Regions from separate parts of the Alsobacter sp. R-9 genome, predicted to be linked through region 2. Evidence: predicted binding sites of a transcription regulator. Region 2 holds the regulator's gene; the other holds the start of a gene.
What was found. The regulator LexA, encoded in region 2, represses DNA repair genes until DNA is damaged. The targets are predictions, from matches to a motif close to TGTTCNNNNTGTGTTCNG.
Positions count from the first base shown of each region.

Region 1 (5,545 bases), on a different contig from region 2:
GGAACCACTGGTAGCGCTTCTCCACGCGGTTCAGCGTCCAGCGCAGGCCGCGCTTGGCGAGCCGCGCGCCGTCCGGGGCGACGTAGAGCACGTCGAAGCGGGCAGGCGTCCCCTCGCCGATGTCGTCGCCGAAGAGCCGCTTCACCGCGACCACCGGCCCGCGGGGGCGGATCGGGATCGTGACGGTACGCTGCACGGCGCGGCCGCCGGGCTCGCCGACGCGCAACGCGATCTTCGCCTCCAGCGGCCGGGGCGCCACCACCTCCGGCAGCGGCACGCTCACCGTGGCGCGACCCTTCGCGTCGGTCGTCACCGGGTCCTCGAGGCTGCCGGACGCAGGCTCGAAGCTCTCGTCGGCGAGGCCGACCGCGTAGCCCTCGAGCCCCGGCAGGCCCGGGCCCTCGGCCGGCTGCACCACGAACTCGCCGGTGACGTCGAGGTTGGAGCCCGGGGCCCCGTAGAGGAAGTTCGCCAGCACGTCGATGTCGGCCGGCTCGCCGGGCCCAAGAGTCTTCTGCTTCGGCGTCAGCTCCACCGACAGGCGCTCGGGGACGTAGTCCTCGACGAGGAAGCTCGTCTCGCCGATCGAGGGGCCCTTCGGGTCGGCGTAGGCGACGACGCGCCACGTGCCGTGGGCCGCGCCGGCGAGCAGCGGCAGCGCGAAGGCGCGCCCGCCCTGGCCCTGGTCCTGCACCACCGTGCGCTTGTACTCGACGCCGTCGGGGCGCCGGGCGACGAGGGTGAGCGGCAGGCCGGGCACGGCCACGCCGGCGGGGTCGCGCAGCAGCGCCGTGACGTAGACCGTCTCGCCCGTGCGGTAGACGCCGCGCTCGGCGTAGAGGAAGGCATCGAGCCCGCGCGGGGCGACGCGGCCCTTCACGCCGCGGTCGGTGAGGTCGAAGGCCGCCTGCCCGAGGTCGAGGAAGCCGTAGTCGCCGCCGGCGTCGCTGGCGACGACGAGGCTCGGCGCCATTCCGGCCGTGCCGCGCGCCAGCCCCGGGTCGAAGGCGACGTGACCGGTGGCGTCGGTCGGTCGGGTCGCGAGGATCTCGTTGTTGCGGGCGATGAGCCGGATCTCGACGTTCGCCATCGGCTGCGCCGAGGCGAGCGAGCGGACGAAGACGTGCACGCCGTCGTCGCCGACGAAGGCCGTGAGGCCGAGGTCGGACACCACGAACCACTGCGTGGCGCGGGTGCGCCAGTCGTCGGGGTCGTAGTCGTCGCCGGTGGTGGCCGAGGCGGAGGCAGACGGCGGCGTACCGTCGTTCGGCTTCGCCGTCATCACGTAGACGCCCGGCTGCAGCCTGCCCACCGCCTCCGTGACCGGGAAGGCGGTCACGACGTCGCGGTTGAGCTCGGAGCGGGTGTCCATGGTCCCGGTCCAGACCTTGACGCCCTTCTCGTTGCCGATCTGGCGGGCGCGGTAGGCCTCGAGCTGGCCGAGGAAGTCGTCGGAGCGCAGCGTCGGCAGCAGGTTGCGGTCCCCGATGCGGCTGATCTCGACGTCGACCCGGGCCGTATTGACCGAGACGAGCGGGATGCCCTCCTGCCCGACGCGCGGCAGCACGTAGTTGCGGCCGGTGAAACGCACGCTCGGCGAGCGGTCGCGGACGTAGATCTCGTAGTCGGCGTTCTTCAGCAGCGCCTCGCCGACGGAGGACGGCAGGCCCTGGCGCAGCACGATGGCGTAGCGCTCGCCGTGCTTCAGCCCGTCGACGCACAGCTGCTGCTCCTCGGCCGCGATGGCGGCGTTGGACGATCCCGCGACGGCGATGAAGGGCGCGAAGTCCACCTTGCCGCGCGCCAGCGGGTCGGAGAACTGGAAGCAGACGCGCGGCGAGGCGCTGTCCGAGTCCACCTTGTAGTCGGTGATGCGGAAGCCGTGCTGCTCGCGCATTGCCTGGTAGACGGACCGCAGGGCCGCGTCGTCGGCGAGCGCGAGGCTCTGGCGGTAGGCGTCGAGCGCCGGGCGCCAGATCTGGCGGGCGGCGAAGCTGTCGCCCAGCAAGGCGAGGGCGGCGGCCTCGTCGGCCCGCGCGGTGGCGCGCTGGTAGGCGGCGTAGGCGGCCACGGCGGCGCGCTGCTGCAGCTGCCACCGCTCGCTGCCGTTGGCCGGCGCCGCGGCGAAGGCGACGCGGGCGAAGGCCAGCCAGTTGGCCGGGTCGCGCGCATCGGCGGCGACGGCGGCGGCGAGGATGGCGAGACCCCGCTTCGCATCCCGGTTCGCGGCGGCGGTGCCTTCGGCGCGCAGCTGCGCGGCCGGACGGCCGGCGAGCGCCGCCGGGGCTTCCTTGCGCAGCTGTTCCTCCAGCCGCACCCCCTCGGAGGCAAGATCGTCGCGCACGAAGGCCTTCTGTGCCTGGGCCTGCGCCGCCGACGGCGGGGCGAGGCCAAGGGAGCCCAGCGGGCCGAAGGGGCCGGCCAGCAACAGGCCGGCCGCCAGGAGGAGGGTGGCGGAGAGGGTGCGGGTGAGCGCGCGCATCGTCGATGGGTCCGGACCGGGATGCGGAAGCGTAACACCGGAAGCGGCGTGTGCAATGACACTCGACCCCTGCGTGCGCTTCTGCGACAGTCCCGGCCATGCTCGACGGGGGCTGCCCATGAGGCGACGGCGGAATTCAGGTCCCGGCCATGGCGGATGCCTCGCCGTGGCGCTGGCGGTGGCGGTGGCGGTGGCGGGCATCACGGAGGCAGGCCCCGCGGCCGCGCAGCAGCCCACGGCGCAGGCGGCGCCCGTCGACCCCCTGTTCGCGGAGGCGCAGAAGACCTTCGAGGCCCTGCCGGAGGCCGACCGGCGCGCCGTTCAGGACGACCTGATCTGGACCGGCGACTTCACCGGGGCCGCCACGGGCGGCTTCGGCCCCCTCACCTTCCGCGCCATCGTCGCGCTGCAGAAGCGGTCCGGGTTGAAGCCGGACGGCATCCTGCAGCCGAAGGACCGCGCCGCGCTCGCCCAGACGGCGGCGAAGGCGCGCGATGCCGTGCGCTTCACGAAACTGCTCGACGGCCGCTCCGGCGCCCGGATCGGCGTGCCGCAGAAGCTCCTCGACCGCACCCGCCAGTCGCCCGACGGCACCGTCTTCGCCTCCGCCGACGGCACCGTGACGCTGGAGCTGACGGCGCCGAAGGCCGAGCTGCAGCCGCTCTACGACCTCCTGCGGGCCGACGGCCCGAAGCGGAAGGTCACCTACAAGGTGCTGCGCCCGGACTGGTTCGTCGTGTCCGGAGAGGGCGACGGGCGGCGCTTCTACACCCGCGTCGCCCAGACGCCCGCCGGCCTGCGCGGCTACACGCTGAGCTACCCCGTGGCGCGCGCCGCCGAGTTCGACCGCATCTCGATCGCCGTCGCCAACAGCTTCGAGCCCGTGCCCGGCGCCGCCGTGGCCACGGCGCCCGCGACGCCCGGCCCGTCCCCGGGGCAGCCTGCGGCGCAGGCACCGGGCCAGGCCCCGGCCACGGCTTCGGGGCCGCTGCTGCTGTCGGGCTTCGTGACCGGTCCCGGGCAGGTGGTGACGGTCGCCGCCGTCGAGGCCTGCCCCTCGCCGCTCGCCGGACGCCAGCCGGCGAAGATCCTCTCCGTGGACAAGGCGGCCGGCCTCGCGGTGCTCGACGTGCCCGGTCTCGCGGTCCCGGCGGGCGCGGTGCGGGAAGGGCGCCCGGCGGACGGCGAGCCGCTTGTCGTGCTGGCGCAGGCGGCCTTCGGGCGCGACGTGCAGCTCGCCGTCGTGCCCGCCGAGGCGCGCATGCCGGAGAGCGGGAAGGCCCGCGTGTTCGCGCCGCTGCAGCGCGGCGCGGCCGGCGCCGCCGTCTTCGACCGCTCCGGCGCCCTCGTCGGCCTCGTCGCCTCGCTGGCCGTCGAACCCCGCCTCGTCGCCGGCGTGATGCCGCAGGCGAGCTGGCCGCTGGTGCCCGCCGCGACCGCGCTGGCGGCCGGCAAGGCGCAGGCCTCGGCCGGGTCTCCTCCGGCGCAACCGCTGACCGCCGGCGCCATCGCCGCTGCCCAGCGCGGCCGCGTCGTCGCGGTGGAGTGCCGCTGAGGGGGGAAGGACCGGGCGCGGCCGCCCCTCATCCGGTCCCACGGGCGCGGGCTGTTGCCCGCTCCCGCATCCTTCGGAGCACGAGCCGGGCAAGCCCGGCGCGTGCGGGCCACCTTCTCCCCGTGCGACGGGGAGAAGGGAACGGTGCCGGCGCGGGAGCTGGAGAGGCGCAAGGTGAGGCGCGGTCGATGGGCGCCCCTTCGCCCCGCTTGCGGGGAGAAGGTGCCCCGAAGGGGCGGATGAGGGGCCGGTGTCCGGTTCTGACATCCCCTCTGCCGATCGTTCGATTCGACGGCGCGGTTGACTCGGTCGGCGTCGTCTGGAATCCGTATTGGAACAAAACAGGAACTCTTCCATTGACGGGCGTCGAGACCGTGGAGCCATGAGCGCGACCGCGAACCCTTTGCTGTTGCCTGCGCTGCGCGAGCGCGTCGCCGCCATCGGGGCGGACGGCCGCGCGCGGGCGCTGGCAGGGCCGGAGCGGGACCTCGCCGTCCCCCTCGGCCATGCGGCGGCCGACCGCATGCTCGGCGGCGGCCTGCGCCGGGGAGCCGTGCACGAGGTGCGGCCGGCGGCGGCGGGCGACGGCGCCGCGGCAACGGGCTTCGCGCTCGCCTGCGCCGCCCGGCTCACCCGCGCCGGCGGCACGCCGCGGCCGTGGCTGTGGGTCCGCCAGGACCTCGCCGGACGCGAGACGGGCGAGCCCTACGGCCCCGGCCTCGCCGCCTACGGGCTCGATCCCGGCGGACTCGTGCTCGTCGCCGTCGCCGACGCGCGCGACGTGCTGCGCGCCGCCGAGGAGGGACTGCGCTGCCGCGCGCTGGGCCTCGTGCTGGCCGAGCCCTGGGGCGATCCGAAGGCGCTCGACCTCACCGCCGCGCGGCGTCTCGCGCTGGCGGCCGAGGCCTCCGGCGTGCCGGCCCTGATGCTGCGCACCGGCGCCCATGCCGGGCCGCCGGGCGCCGCGACGCGCTGGTGCGTGGCGGCGGCGCCGAGCCTGCCGCTGCCTTCCCTCGGCCGCCTGCCGGGCGTCGGCCGCCCGGCCTTCGCCGTCACGCTCGAACGCCTGCGCCAGCCGGGAACGGTCGGCGAGGGTGGCTCCTGGACCATGGAGTGGGATCCCGATGAGCACCTCCTGCGAGACCCCGTCGTCGCGCCTGCTCGCGCTCGTCCTGCCGCGCCTGCCGACCGACCGGCTGCACCGGCTGAGGGCGACTGGCGCCGCGCCGGCTGACCCGCTCGTCGTCGTCGCGCGCGAGAACAACGCCCTCGTGCTCGCCGCCGTCGACGCGGCGGCGGCGCGGGCCGGGCTGTCGGCCGGCCTGCCGCTCGCCACCGCCCGCGCCATGGTGCCGGCGCTCGCGGTGGCGGAGGCGGACCCGGCGGCGGACGCGACGCTGCTCGACACCGTCGCCGGCTGGGCCGAGCGCTACACGCCCTTCGTCGGCCTCGACCCGCCGGACGGGCTGCTGCTCGATATCGGCGGATCGGCCCATCTCTTCGGCGGC
Region 1 covers NZ_JBTSWJ010000003.1:87-5,631, reverse strand. The annotation lists gene ACX9GQ_RS05495 (alpha-2-macroglobulin family protein) at 1-2,482, opposite strand, end outside; gene ACX9GQ_RS05490 (peptidoglycan-binding protein) at 2,601-4,037, shown strand; gene ACX9GQ_RS05485 (ImuA family protein) at 4,420-5,271, shown strand; partial or broken gene ACX9GQ_RS05480 (Y-family DNA polymerase) at 5,162-5,545, shown strand, end outside.
Region 1: ACX9GQ_RS05485 (ImuA family protein) is a predicted target of LexA. The motif match lies at 4,370-4,387, and genes of this name have one in related genera.

Region 2 (5,545 bases):
GCTTCGTCATCACGCCCGAGGATGCCGGCCTGCAGCGCTCCCAGCCCGAGGACCTGAAGGGCGGCGAAGCCGAGGTCAATGCCGCGGCGCTGCGCAAGGTGCTGGCGGGCGAGAAGACCGCCTACCGCGACATCGCCGTCATCAACGCCGCCGCCGCGCTGGTGGTGGCCGGCAAGGCCGAGACGCTGCGCCATGGTGCCGAGCTCGCCGCGCACGCGGTCGACAGCGGCGCCGCGCAGGGCGTGCTCGACCGGCTCGTCCTCGTCTCCAACAGGTGACGCATGGCGGACATCCTGGCCCGCATCGAAGCCTACAAGCGCGAGGAGATCGCCGCGGCGAAGGCGCGCGTGTCCCAGGCTGAGATCGAGCGCCGCGCGGCCGAAGCACCCCCTCCCCGCGGCTTCGCACGCGCCATCCGGGCGCACCTGGCGGAGGGGCGCCCTGCGCTGATCGCCGAGATCAAGAAGGCAAGCCCGTCCAAGGGCCTGATCCGCGCCGACTTCGACCCGCCGGCGCTCGCGCGCGCCTACGAGGCGGGCGGCGCGTCCTGCCTCTCGGTGCTCACCGACGAGCCGTCGTTCCAGGGCGCGCCCGAATTCCTCGTCGCGGCCCGCGAGGCGACGTCGCTTCCGACGCTGCGCAAGGACTTCCTGTTCGAGCCCTACCAGGTGTTCGAGGCCCGCGCCTGGGGCGCCGACTGCATCCTCGTCATCATGGCGAGCCTGAGCGACGCGGATGCGAAGCTGCTGACGGACACGGCCCACGCCCTCGACATGGACGTGCTGGTCGAGGTGCATGACCGCGCGGAGCTGGAACGCGCTCTGCCGCTGGGCACGCAGCTCGTGGGCATCAACAACCGCAACCTGCGGACCTTCGAGACGTCGCTGGCCGTGAGCGAGGCGCTGGCGCCGCTCATCCCGGCCGACCGGATCATCGTCGGCGAGAGCGGCATCGCGACCCACGCCGACATCGAGCGGTTGTCCCGGCATCGGATCGACACGTTCCTCGTCGGCGAAAGCCTGATGCGGCAGGACGACGTCGCCGCGGCAACACGCGCCCTCCTTTTCGGCGCCGGAGCGGAACGGTCCGTCGCATGAGCCGGCTCACCCACATCGACGCGAGCGGCGCCGCCGCCATGGTCGACGTGTCCGAGAAGGCTGTCACCCATCGCACGGCCGTGGCCGAAGGCGTGGTGGTGATGATGCCGGCGACGCTGGCGCTCATCCGCGAGGGCAACGCCAAGAAGGGCGACGTCCTCGGTGTTGCGCGCATCGCCGGCATCATGGCCTCGAAGCGCACGCACGAGTTGATCCCGCTCTGCCATCCGCTGCTGCTGAGCAAGGTCGCCGTCGAGCTCGAGCCCGACGACACGCTGCCCGGCATCCGTGTGACGGCCACCGTGCGGGTCTCCGGACAGACCGGCGTCGAGATGGAGGCGCTGACGGCCGTCTCCGTCGCCTGCCTGACCATCTACGACATGGTGAAGGCCGCCGACCGCGGCATGCGGATCGAGGGCATCCGCCTGCTGGCGAAGGACGGCGGCAAGTCCGGCTCCTTCCGGGCCGAGGGGCAGCCCTGACACTGGAGCGTCTGGACCGCAGGCGCGGCTCTGCGCATCCTGTCCCGGACACGAGAAGCCTGCCGGATCCTGCCATGTCCCTCCTTTCGGTCGACGACGCCCTGCGGATGGTCCTCGATTTCGCGCGACGGCCGCTGGAGAGCGAGACGGTCCCGATCGGTGCGGCCGCGGGGCGCACGCTGGCCACGCCGCTCGCGGCGCTCAGGACGCAGCCCCCCTTCCCCGCCTCCGCCATGGACGGTTACGCCGTGCGCGCCGCCGACGTGGCGGCCCCCGGCGCCCGTCTTTCTGTGATCGGAACGGCGCCGGCGGGCCACGCTTTCGCCGGCCGGGTCGGCCCCGGCGAGGCGGTCCGGATCTTCACCGGCGCACCCGTTCCCGAGGGAGCCGACACGGTGCTGATCCAGGAGAACGCCGACGCGGAGAACGGCACCATCGTCGCTCGGACGACCGAGCCGGCCGGCCGCTTCGTCCGTCCGGCGGGGCTCGATTTCCGCGCAGGCGAGGAACTGATCCCCGCGGGCCACAGGATGACACCCCGCTCCCAGGCCCTCGCGGCCGCGATGGGTCATGCCACGGTCCCGGTGCGCCGTCGCCCGCGTGTCGCGGTCCTGGCGACGGGCGACGAGCTTGTGCGGCCGGGCGAAGCCATGCGGCCCGACCAGATCGTCGCGTCCAACGTGTATGCGGTCGCCGGCATGGTGGTGGAGGCCGGCGGGGAGCCGATCGACCTCGGCATCGCCACGGACGATTTCGCGTCGCTGGCGGCCGCGATCACCGCTGCAGAGGCGGCGCGCGCCGACGTTCTCGTCACCCTCGGCGGCGCGTCGGTCGGCGACCACGATCTCGTCCAGTCGGCGCTCACACAACGCGGCATGACGCTCGGCTTCTGGCGCATCGCCATGCGGCCGGGCAAGCCGCTGATCTTCGGCCAGCTGGGGACCATGGGCATCCTCGGGCTACCGGGGAACCCGGTCTCCTCGATCGTGTGCGCCCAGCTCTTCCTGCTGCCGCTCCTGCGGGCTCTCGCCGGAGATGCGGATGCCGGGGCGGACCGGTCGGAGGCCGCGATCCTCGGTGCGGACCTGCCGGCGAACGACATGCGCCAGGATTACCTCCGCGCGAGCATCTCGGAAGGTCCGGACGGCCGGCGGGTCGCCACGCCGTTCGGCCGGCAGGACAGTTCCATGCTGCGTCTCCTGGCACAGGCCCAGGCGCTGATCATCCGCCCGCCCCACGCCCCGGCCGCGAAGGCCGGCGAGGCCTGTCGCATCCTGCGCTTCTAGCGAGAGCGCAAGCGCACGATTGCCGAACACAGCGCGAACATGTATGTTTTGTTCGTGGTTTGTTTGCGGCGAGTCGGATGTCGGCTCGACCACCCTAGCGAGGCCGAACGCGGATGCTCACCCGGAAGCAGCATGAACTCCTTCTCCTGATCCACGAGCGGCTGCGCGAGGACGGGGTGCCGCCCTCCTTCGACGAGATGAAGGAGGCGCTCGACCTCAAGTCCAAGTCAGGGATCCACCGGCTCATCATGGCTCTCGAGGAGCGCGGGTTCATCCGGCGACTGCCGAACCGCGCGCGAGCGATCGAGGTGGTCAAGCTTCCCGAGCAGTCGGTGCCGAACGGGGTTCCGCGCGGACGTTTCCAGCCGAGCGTGATCGAGGGGAATCTCGGCAAGATCAGGCCGAAGGTCACCGCATCACATGGGGAGGCCGACTCCCCCGTCTCCATTCCCGTCATGGGCCGCATCGCGGCCGGCACGCCGATCTCGGCCATCCAGTCCCGGAGCCACACGATCGCGATGCCGCCGGACATGCTCGGCACCGGCGACCATTTCGCCCTCGAGGTGCGCGGTGATTCGATGGTCGAGGCTGGCATCCTCGACGGCGACACCGTGGTGATCCGCCGCCAGGACAGCGCGGACACGGGCGACATCGTCGTCGCCCTGATCGACGACGAGGAGGCGACCCTCAAGCGCCTGCGCCGCCGCGGCTCCTCGATTGCGCTGGAAGCGGCCAATCCGGCCTACGAGACGCGGGTCCTCGGGCCTGACCGCGTGCGCATCCAGGGCAAGCTGGTCAGCCTTCTGCGCCGGTACTGACTCGGGGCGATGCCGGGCGTTCGCCGAGACCGCGGTCAGTCGGCAGCAAACTGCCGTCGCGCACCGGCGAGGAATGTGTCCACGGCCTCCGAAACCAGTTGGGCCGTGGGGACGTGCGGGGTTTGTCCGAACACATGGACCCGCACGCCGGAATAGAAGATGCCGCCGTGCAGCAGCCAGACATGCTCGAGTTCCGACGCGGTCGGCGGACGGTCGGGTCGGCCGAGGTCGCTGCGCGTCTCCCGGGCGATCGGCCCGAGGAGGCGCTCCTCGACCTGGCCGATGTAGCGCCGGTTGAGGTCGATCCCCGCGAGGCCGGCGAGGAGGTAGATCCTGATCCAGTCGCGGGAAAAGATCGTGGCCGTATAGGCCTCGTAGAACGCCACGAGGCGCTGGCGCAGCGCCACGGATCGGTCGCTGATCATGTCCTCCCAGCCGGGGTCCCAGCGTCGCAGGTACACATGCTCGTAGACCTCGCGGACGAGGTCGTCCTTGCTGGGAAAGTACCGGTAGAGCAGCGGCTGCGTGACGCCGATGGCGGCGGCAAGTTCGCGCGTTCCGGTGCCGAATCCGTGCTCGGCAAACACCACCGCCGCCCTTGCCACGATGTCGGCGCGCCGCCGTTCGGCGGACATCCGTCGCGGACGTGCGCCCGAACCGACGTTCGTCGACGCGGGCGCGAGGTCAGCCGGCATCGGCGAACGTTCCGAACCGTCCCTTCACGAAGAGCAGCGGCTCGACGTCCCGCTTTGCATAGCGCTCGACCTCTCCCATGAAGATGATGTGATCACCGCCGTAGTAGCGGTAGGCGTTGCGGCACTCGAACGTCGCCGCGACAGCGTCCAGCACGGGGGCGCCGCCGAGGCCGTCAGACCACGGCACCCCCTCGAACTTGTCGACCCCGGAGCGGGCGAACACGCCGGCAAGCTCCTGCTGGTCTTCGGCAAGCACGTTGACCGCGAAGTGGCTGGCCTCCTGGAACACCTTCAGGCTCGGCGAGTGGATGAGCAGGCTCCACAGCACGAGGGGCGGATTGAGGGACACCGACGCGAAGGAGTTGCAGGTGAGGCCGGCAATGCGACCGTCGGCCCCCCTCGCCGTGACGATGGTCACCCCCGTCCCGTAGTGCCCGAGGGCACGCCGGAAGTCGCGCGGGTCGAAGGACGGCGCGGGCGGCACGGCGGCAGGCGCCGAAGCGGATGCTGACATGGCTCGCCTCAGAGGGTCGGGTTTTCGGACGGCAGGCCGAGGGCGACCCGGCCATAGTTGGCGCCCGCGGCGTCGAAGCTGAAGGCGATGTGCGCGTTGACCGCATGCGCGTCGCGGAACTGCCGCTGCAACGCGCCCTTCATCGACAGGCCGCCGGCGCCGGCCGCGCCGAACACCAGGTCCACGGCTTCCGTGCAGAGATTGACGCTGAAGGCGCCGTCCCGGCGGTAGCGCACCTTCTCCTCCAGCGGCGGAACCCGACCGCGTGCTGCGTCGTCCATCGCATCGATGCAGGTGCGGCGCATGAGCAGCCGTGCGGCGTCGATCTTGGCGGCCGCCATCGCGACCCGGATCTGCGTGGACTGGAATTCCCCGAGCTGGGCGCCGTTGTAGGTCGACACCCGCTTTCGCGCGATGGAGAGGTAATCGTCGAGACAGCCCTGCGCGTTGCCGAGCGCGATGCCCGAGAGCACGTACGGAAAGAGGGCGAAGACCGGCAGGCGGTAGAGCGGACCGGGGTTCACGGCGCTCCCCGGCGTCGCCCCGCCCCTCAGCGCCGACACGGCCAGCGTCATCGCCTCGGGGACGAAGAGGTCGGCGATCTCCACGTCCTGCGAGCCGGTGCCGCGCAGTCCCATCGCGTTCCAGGTCTC
Region 2 covers NZ_JBTSWJ010000002.1:578,255-583,799, forward strand. The annotation lists gene trpD (anthranilate phosphoribosyltransferase) at 1-278, shown strand, start outside; gene trpC (indole-3-glycerol phosphate synthase TrpC) at 282-1,097, shown strand; gene moaC (cyclic pyranopterin monophosphate synthase MoaC) at 1,094-1,579, shown strand; gene ACX9GQ_RS05435 (molybdopterin molybdotransferase MoeA) at 1,654-2,865, shown strand; gene lexA (transcriptional repressor LexA) at 2,979-3,683, shown strand; gene ACX9GQ_RS05445 (TetR/AcrR family transcriptional regulator) at 3,719-4,378, opposite strand; gene ACX9GQ_RS05450 (flavin reductase family protein) at 4,368-4,892, opposite strand; gene ACX9GQ_RS05455 (acyl-CoA dehydrogenase family protein) at 4,901-5,545, opposite strand, start outside.